2 regions of the Pantoea sp. GW821-FHT03E06 genome follow, and region 1 is predicted to be linked to the other one. Evidence: predicted binding sites of a transcription regulator. Region 1 holds the regulator's gene; the other holds the start of a gene.

Region 1 (4,605 bases):
CAATAGAAGAAATTTCAGCTCACATGAAGGAATTTCATGATCAGATGCACGTTCTTCAATTTCCTTCAATGGCGGCACGCGCCTGTGCCATTTGGCTGTCCGATAACGGCAGATAACCGGCTTCGCTCACCCGCCGCTGTCCTTGTGGTGAAAGCACCTGATGCAGGAAGGCATTGACCAGCGGCGGTAAGGGTTTGCCCGGCGCTTTATTCACGTAGATATACAGCGGACGCGACCACGGATAACGGCCGCTACGAATGGATTCGGCATCCGGCATCACGCTTTCGCCCGCCGGCGTATCCACCGGCAGCATTTTCACACCGCTGAGATGAAAGCCAAAGCTAGCGTAGCCAATGCTGTTCGGTGTGGCGGCGACGGCCTGTACCACCGCTGCGGAACCGGGAAATTCAGCGACATCCGCCCGAAAATCGCCGTTACACAGCGCCTGCTGCTTAAAAAATCCCCAGGTACCTGAAGCTGAGTTGCGGCCGTAGCGCTGAATGCTGCGCGTCGTCCATGCGCCGCGACTCAAGCCGAGATCGCCCCAGTGCTGCGGCACCTGTTGCGCGCCACACCGTCGGGTAATGGAAAACAGCGCATCAAGCTGCTGCGGCGCGATGTGCGACAGCGGATTGTCCTGATTAACGACCACCACCAGCGCATCCATCGCCACCGGAACCGCCAGCGGCGGGTAGCCGTAGCGGGCGATAAACAGCTGACGTTCATCACTCTGCATCGGACGGCTCATTGCCCCCAGCTGCGCCGCACCCGCCGCCAGTGCGGTAGGCGCCGTTGAGGATCCCGCCGCCTGTACCTGCACGTTCACACCCGGTGACTGGCGGCTGAAATCTTCCCCCCACAACGTCATCAGGTAACCTAGCGTATCCGATCCCACGCTGCTGAGATTACCCGTCAGCATAGTTTGTTGGGCGTGCGCTAAAGCAGAGCAAAGCAGCAAGCAGGAGAGCAACAGCGATTTCATGAGTGGTTCCGCAATTCAATAAGGGCTCTATTCTGTCGCGGCGCGATTTATCGCGCAATTAAATGCGTCATGGCAGCCAGCGAGGCGCGAATAGGTCGCCATGAATGGCGCCCCTACGTTTGCGGAGCTGGGTTTTCGTAGGGTGCGCACCTGAATGCATAGGCAATAAATTGACTCACTAGGTGTTAACACGCTCTTGAGCCACGTTAGCCACAATCAACCGTGGTGGCAGAAGAAAGCTGAAGCAGGTTTCCTGATGCGGCACGCTGGTGATCTCCAGCCGCGCATTATGATGGCCCAACGCGTGTTTCACGATCGCCAGCCCTAGCCCGCTACCGCCGGTGGCGCGCGAACGTGCTTTATCCACGCGATAGAAGCGTTCAGTCAGGCGCGGCAAGTGCTGCTCGCTGATGCCGGGGCCGTCATCGCACACCTTAAACTGCGCGCCTTGTTTGGTACGCAGCCAGCTGATGTCGATACGCGTCCCTTCCGGCGTGTGGTTCACCGCGTTGTACACCAGATTGGAAATGGCGCTGCGCAGTTGCTCATCATTGCCAAATACTTTGAGATGCGGATCGGTATGGAAATGGAGGGTATGACGTCCCTGACTCAACGTTTCTGCTTCATGCTGCAGCAGCAGCAGCATGCCCGGCACATCTACCGTCTCTTTCAGATCGATGGCCGGCGCCGCTTCAATACGCGATAAGGTCAGCAACTGTTTTACCAGGCTGTCCATGCGGCGCGTTTGCTCTTGCATGGTGTGCAGCGCTTTGCTGCGCGTGCGCTCGTTCATCACTGCGTCATCCATCATTTCCAGATAACCCTGCAACACGGTGAGCGGCGTGCGCAGTTCATGACTAACGTTGGCAAAGAAGTTACGTCGCGCGCCTTCCAGCTGGTGCATCTGGGTGACATCGCGCGCCACCATCAGCCATTGCCCTTCACTGTAAGGCATCACGCGGAATTCCATATGATGCTGATTATTGAGGATCTGCGTCAGCGGCGCGTCAAAATTGCGCTGACGGATATAGCGGGAAAACTCGGGATAGCGCAGTAAGTTGAGGATGTTCTGCCCGTTATCCTCTGGCCAGCGCAAGCCCAGATGCTGCTGCGCCAGGCCATTACACCAGAAAATGGTGCCCTCTTCGGTGGTAAGCACCACGGCATCCGGCAGCGATTCTGCGCCGCTACGGAAACGTTTGATCAGGTTACCCAGCTCGCGCCGACGCCGGCGGTTACGCAGCTGCATCTGATACAAACCGTAAAACAGCGGTTCCCAGCTACCGCGCCCGGCAGGCGGCGTCATGGAGCGATCGACCCATAGCCAGTGCGACAGGCGCATGAGATTCCTGAAGTGCCAAAACAACACGCCGGTGACGGCAATCAGTAGCAGCCACGGCAGATAACCGAACAACAGACCGAGCACCAGCGCAGGTAAACACACCAGCGCCAGCTCAATCAACAATCTCTTCCAGGAGAGTCGTTCCAGCACGGTAAAAACTCCGTTTAGTAGCGGGCAGAGAAACGATACCCTGTTCCGCGAACGGTTTGAACCATGCGATCGTGGCCGGTGAGCTCCAGCGCTTTGCGTAAACGGCGAATATGCACATCGACGGTACGATCTTCGACATACACATTGGTGCCCCAGACGTGGTTCAACAGCTGCTCGCGACTGTAGACGCGTTCCGGGTGGGTCATAAAGAAGTGCAGTAATTTATATTCGGTCGGTCCCATCTCCAGCGGCGTGGTTTCGGACATCACGCGATGCGAGGAGGGATCGAGGCTTAAACCCTGCATCTCAATCACCTCTTCCACCGCCATCGGTGAAATTCGGCGCATGACCGCTTTGATACGCGCCATCAACTCTTTCGGCGAGAACGGCTTGGTGATGTAATCATCCGCGCCCACTTCCAGGCCACGCACGCGATCTTCCTCTTCACCGCGCGCTGTCAGCATCATCACCGGAATGTCGCGCGTCATCGCTTCGCGTTTCAAATGTTTAATAAATTGAATGCCACTGCCACCGGGCAACATCCAGTCCAGCAGAATTAAATCAGGCCAGGGTTCGATCAGCTTACCAATCGCGCTGTCATAATCTTCCGCCTCAATAGGCTGGTAATCATTCTGTTCCAGCACGAAACATAACATTTCACGGATGGGAGCTTCGTCTTCCACAACCAAAATGCGCTTAGCCATTGTAACTCCTGCTAGTGTGACACCGTGTCACTGGGATTTGCGGCGCCATTATGCGTCAGTTTTATGACACTTTTATGAAAACCCCGCCCCGTGATAAATAGATAAAAAACAGAAATGTGACAAGCAAAATCCCCTTTTTTCGTTTGCTACTGAAGCCGTTATACTTGCGCATTGTTTTTATTTAGCAGGAAGCATACATGCGCATCATTCACACCGCTGACTGGCATCTTGGCCAGTTCTTTTACAGTAAAAGTCGCGCCAGGGAACATCAGGCGTTTCTCGACTGGCTGCTGGATCAGATTGTGCAGCATCAGGTGGATGCGCTGATTATCGCCGGCGATCTGTTTGATACCGGTTCGCCGCCGAGCTATGCGCGTGAAATGTTTAACCGCTTTGTGGTGGCGCTGCAGCCCTGCGGCTGTCAGCTGGTGGTGCTGGCGGGCAATCACGATTCGGTTGCCACCCTGAATGAATCGCGCGAGCTGCTGGCCTGCCTGAATACCCAGGTGATCACCAGCGCCACACCGCAGGGCGAGCAGCAGGTGCTAACGCTGAAGCAGCGCGATGGCGCGCCGGGCGCGCTGCTGTGCGCCATTCCTTACCTGCGCCCGCGCGATATTCTGCGCAGCCAGGCCGGACAATCCGGGCGCGAGAAACAGCTTTCGCTGCTGGAAGCGATCGAGCAGCACTATCAGCAGTGCTTTGCCGCCGCCCTGGCGCAGCGCGAGGCGCTGACGAACAAACTGCCTATTATCGCCACCGGCCATCTCACCACCGTTGGCGTCACCAAAAGTGACTCGGTGCGCGACATCTATATCGGCACGCTGGATGCCTTTCCGGCGCAGGCGTTTCCACCGGCTGATTACATTGCGCTCGGCCACATTCATCGCGCACAGCGCATCGCTAACAGCGACCATATTCGCTACAGCGGCTCGCCGATCCCGCTCAGCTTTGACGAACTTGGGCGTGAAAAGAGCGTGTTTCTACTGGAGTTCAGCGCCACGCTTGATGCCGTTACGCCGTTGACCATTCCACTATTCCAGCCGATGCAGATGCTTAAAGGCTCAATGGCGGAGATCGAACATCAGCTGGCGCAGTTCAGCGAGCGCGCCAGCGAACATCCTACCTGGCTGGATATTGAGATCACTACGCAGGAATATCTCAGCGATTTGCAGCGCCGCATCGAAGCATTAACAGAAAATCTACCGGTTGAAGTGCTGCTGGTGCGCCGCAGCCGCGAGCAGCGGCAGCGCAGCCTGGAACGTCTGGAAAACGAAACCCTGAGCGAATTAAAAGTCGAAGAGGTTTTTGCCCGCCGCCTGGCGCAGGAAGAGCAGCTGGATGCTGAGCAGGCCGAGCAGCTGACGCTGATGTTCCGCCGCCAGCTTGCAGCGCTGGAGAATCCATCCGCATGAAAATTTTGACGC
Region 2 (4,605 bases), 1.5 Mb from region 1:
CCACGCCAGCTCCGGCATGGTGCGCAGAAAGGCGACAAAGGCGCGGATCGCGATGCGCAGGCTGCGCGGCGTTTGCGTATTATCAGCGGCGAAAAACGCCAGCACGGCGGCAATGCCTACCGCCACGATGGTGGACGACAGCGCCAGCTGTAAGGTTTCCCAGATCAGCGGCAGCTGGAAGTGCAGACGGTAGCCCCAATAGGCCAGCGAACCTTCGGTTTTGCCATCGGCAAACAGCAACGGCAGGTGCAGCACCGGCAGGGTTGCGCCGATGTAATCAAAGAAGTGTGGCAGCGATTGCCAGACGGTGAGCAGATTGAATTCCGCCATCTTGCCCGCGGCCAGATAGAGCGCCAGCAACAGCAGCGACCACAGCAGCGAGTCGCGCTTTTGCTGGCGGCGGATGCGTTGGTAGTAGTGTTCGAAATCGGTCAAGAGGGGATTCCTGTGTAACCCGGTCGCCATGAATGGCGACCTTACAATGTAGGGTGCGCATTAATGCGCACCGTTTTATCGCTTACCCGCGCGAACCCTTCATCAAATCACGCTTCATATCGATAATGTTCTGGTAATCCGCCACGGTTGCCGGGCCGATGTGCTGGGTTCCGCCCACCGCTTTAACAAAGCAGCCGTGATCGTCTTTATCCAGTTTCTTGATGGTGGCCACCACCTTCGCTTTGAAATCAGCGGGCAGGTTGTTGCTCACCAGAATGGGGCCGTTCGGGATCAGCGGTGACTGCCAGATAATGCGGATCTGCTTCATCAGGTCCGGATGATCCATACGAATCAGGCGACCAAACGCGCCGGAGGTATAGCCGCTTTCACGGTCGCCAATCAGCGATGTCCAGGTTACCGCGCCATCAAACTGGCCGTTGAGCACGCCGAGAATGTCCTGCTCGTGGCCGCCGGAGAAGGTGACGCTGGAGAAGGTGTTGTTGTACTTATCATCAACCGTGCCGCCAAACTCTTTCTTGAATGCCTGATTCGGCATCAGGAAGCCTGAGGTGGAATCCGGATCGGCCATGCCGAACGATTTGCCCTTCAGGTCTTCCAGTTTTTTGTACGGGCTGTCGGCTTTGACGATCACCACCGAGTGATAACCCTGTGAACCGTCTTTGTCATCCACCACAATGCCGACTATATCTACCGCTTTCGGGTTCTGCAGGTAAACCGAGGCGTAAGAAGCAGGCGACATGCTCAGCACCAGATCAATCTTGTTGCCCAGCAGGCCCTGAATCACGCCGGAGTAATCTGAGGAGTTGCGCAGTTTGGTATCCACCTGCAGCTCCTTGTCGAAGAAATCTTTCACACACTGGTTATCGCCAATCTGCTGTGTGGCGTTCTGGCCGCCGAGAATACCGAGGTTCAGTTCTTTTGGTGCATCCGCTGCGTTAACGCCAAAAGCCATCGCCATAGTCAGTAAAGCTAAAGAGGTCAGTTTCATTGGTGGTTGTTCTCTTGCCGTGGAAGTTAGTGGAGCTGGTTAATTTCGTCGCCGTACAGCTCATGCATCAGGCCGTCGGTCAACTGGGAAGGATGTCCATCAAACAGCACTTTGCCGCGCTGAATGCCGATAACACGCGTGCAGTAGCTTTGCACCAGTTCGATTGAGTGCAGGTTGACCATCACGCTGATGCCCTGCTCGCTCACCTGGCGCAGCACGTCCATGATGCGCTTGGTATTTTTCGGATCGAGTGACGCCACCGGCTCATCCGCCAGCAGGATGCGCGGGTTCTGCATCAGCGCCCGACAAATCGCCACGCGTTGCATCTGGCCGCCGGAGAGGTTTTCTGCACGCTGTAGCGCCTGCGGCAGCATGTTCATCCACTGCAGCAGTTCAATGGCGCGAGCGCGGTCGGTTTCGGAAAAGACTTTGAAGAACGATTTCAGCGTTGAGGTCTGGCTTAAACGGCCGAGCAGCACATTGGTGATCACATCAAGGCGCGGCACCAGACAGAAATCCTGGAAAATCATGCCGCATTCGCTGCGCCATTCACGCATCTGGCGGCTGTTCAGCGTCACCACATCGCGATCCACTTCGCCCTGACGATTGCTGAGAATCGCGCCCTGTGAGGCGCTGATGGTGCCGTTCAGCATATGCAGCAGCGTCGATTTGCCTGCGCCTGAGCGACCAATCACGGCCACCAGCTCGCCCGCATGCAGATCGAAGCTGACGTTATCCAGCACCTTGTTAGCGCCGTACGCTTTACACAATCCTTGCACCGACAGCACCTTGTTGCCCTGCCCGGTGATGGGCGGGAACGGATTGTCGACGACGGTTTTCAGTAATGCCTGTGCCATGATGCACTCCATCTCTTCTGAGTGGTTGATTGCCCGCTATTACGGGCAAATCGCATGAAAGCTTGATGACAGTAAAGTGATTAAACGGTGACAGCGTGGTACGGACGCGAAAAATGCACATTGGCCCGTCGTAGGGTCGCCATTTATGGCGACCTGCCGCGTCGGTGTGTATTGAGGTCGCCATAAATGGCGCCCCTACAAAATCGCATGCCCGGTGGCGTAAGGTCGCCATTTATGGCGACCGGGTGCGGCGGTGTGTATTACGGTCAATCAGCCAACAATTGCCGCAAATGCTCGAGCGTATCGCGCAATGCACCATCGTTATTCAGCGCATAGCAGTGTGCCGGCAGCGGTTCGGCCGCACGCGCCAGACGTTTTGCGATCTCAACGTCTGACTCCCGCCCGCGCTGCCGCAGCCGCTTCGCCAGCACTTCCGGCGACACCTGCAACACCAGCGGCAGCAGCTGCGTACCATAGTGCTGCTGCACTATCGGCAGATGCAGGCGCGAACCGTTGACCAGCACGTTAAGACCGCGCGCCAGCCACAGATCGATCTCCTCGCCCAGCCCATAATGCAGACCGTGCGCCTGCCAGCTCACGGCAAACAGCCCCAGCGCTTCACGTCGCCGGAACTCCGCCTCGCTCAGCGCCACATGATTCTCGCCGCCGGCATCGGCTGCGCGCGTGATGTAGCGATGGGCGATCAACAGATTATCCGGCGGTGCCTCACGCAGCGCGTTCAGCAGGCTATCTTTGCCCGCGCCCGAAGGTCCGGTCAGCCAGATGAGGCGCGCCATCAGAACACCAACTTGCCTTGCGACCAGACGTGGCGAATGTGTGAATGGCCATGATCGGTATGCGCCAGTACTAAATCGGCGCGCAGCCCTTCGGCGATGCGCCCGCGATCGTGCAGGCCAATCGCCTGCGCCGGATTACACGTCACCAGCGCCGCCGCCTGCGGCAGCGTCAGCGTATTGCGTTCATCGGCGACCAAACGGAACACCGCGTCGAGCAAACTGGCGGGATAGTAGTCGGAGGAGAGAATATCCAGCAGGCCGTGGCTGGCGAGTTCCGCCGCCGCTACATTGCCGGAGTGCGATCCGCCGCGCACGATATTCGGTGCGCCCATCAACACCTGCATGCCACATTCACGCGAGGCGCGCGCTGCTTCCCGCGTGGTGGGAAATTCGGCGATGGCGCTGCCAACATCATGCGATTCGGCGACGTGGGCCGCCGTGGCATCATCGTGGCTGGCCAGCGGAATGCCGCGCGAACGGCACAAACTGGAGATGGCGTTGCGGTTCGGCGTCGAGAACTCAGCGGCCAGCGCCAGCTGTTCGCGTTCAAACTGATCCATCTGCGCGTCGCTGAGCTGATATTTGCCCTGATAATAGGTGCGATACATCTCCAGCGAGGCGTACTGACGCTGGCCCGGCGAGTGATCCATCAGCGACACCAGCGACAGCTCCGGCGTGTTCATCAGCGCCTCAAACAGCGGCAGCGTGGTGTTGTGCGGCAGCTCGCAGCGCAGATGCAAATGGTGATCGGCGCGGTTAATCCCTTTGCGATTGCTGTCCTGAATCGCGTCGATCATCTTTGTCAGATTATCCAGACGATGGCCGCCATCGCGCACGTCACCCACGCCAATCGCATCCAGCACCGTGGTAATGCCGCTGGCGACCATCAGCGCATCGTGGCTGCTCATTGCCGAGTGCGCGGGCCAATCGACTTTCGGTCGCGGCGTGAAGAATTTATCGAGATTGTCCGTGTGCAACTCTACCAGGCCCGGCAGCAGAAAGGCGTTTTCGCCATCCAGCGCGCCCGCCAGCTGGCTACGACTGTCGCTGAAACTGGCAATGCGCCCGTCGCGGATCTCCAGCGATCCGGCCACCACTTCCTGCTCCAGCACCAGCCGGACGTTGTTAATAATCATGCTTCTGCTCCTGTGTTCACTGGCTGCATGACGTGCAGGCGATCGGCGACGCGTGCACGCACCGCTTCGTCATGGAAAATACCGACAATGGCGGCACCGCGGGCGCGCGCCTGTTCAATCAGTTCCACCACCGCGGCGCTGTTGGCGCTATCCAGCGAGGCGGTGGGTTCATCCAGCAGCAGCACCGGATAGTCGGCGATAAAACCGCGCGCGATGTTGACGCGCTGCTGTTCGCCACCGGAAAAAGTGGACGGCGCCAGTGACCACAAACGCTCCGGCACGTTGAGGCGCGTCAGCAGCTCTTTGGCGCGCTTTTCGCAGAAGGCACGCTCGGTGCCGCGCTCCAGCAGCGGCTGCATGACGATCTCCAG

The links. The regulator PhoB, encoded in region 1, activates phosphate uptake and scavenging genes when phosphate is short. The targets are predictions, from matches to a motif close to CTGTCATAAAACTGNCNNAT.
Region 2: the regulator PhoB is predicted to act here: its motif matches at 2,354-2,373, upstream of phnC (phosphonate ABC transporter ATP-binding protein).

What each region holds. Positions count from the first base shown of each region.
Region 1 covers NZ_JBWKUG010000001.1:994,156-998,760, reverse strand. Annotated here, with positions in the region: gene AC07WB_RS04520 (PstS family phosphate ABC transporter substrate-binding protein) at 56-982, opposite strand; gene phoR (phosphate regulon sensor histidine kinase PhoR) at 1,161-2,474, opposite strand; gene phoB (phosphate response regulator transcription factor PhoB) at 2,489-3,178, opposite strand; gene sbcD (exonuclease subunit SbcD) at 3,376-4,593, shown strand; gene AC07WB_RS04500 (AAA family ATPase) at 4,590-4,605, shown strand, end outside.
Region 2 covers NZ_JBWKUG010000001.1:2,543,747-2,548,351, forward strand. Annotated here, with positions in the region: gene phnE (phosphonate ABC transporter, permease protein PhnE) at 1-435, opposite strand, end outside; gene phnD (phosphonate ABC transporter substrate-binding protein) at 518-1,444, opposite strand; gene phnC (phosphonate ABC transporter ATP-binding protein) at 1,471-2,301, opposite strand; gene phnN (ribose 1,5-bisphosphokinase) at 2,568-3,098, opposite strand; gene phnM (alpha-D-ribose 1-methylphosphonate 5-triphosphate diphosphatase) at 3,098-4,234, opposite strand; gene phnL (phosphonate C-P lyase system protein PhnL) at 4,231-4,605, opposite strand, start outside.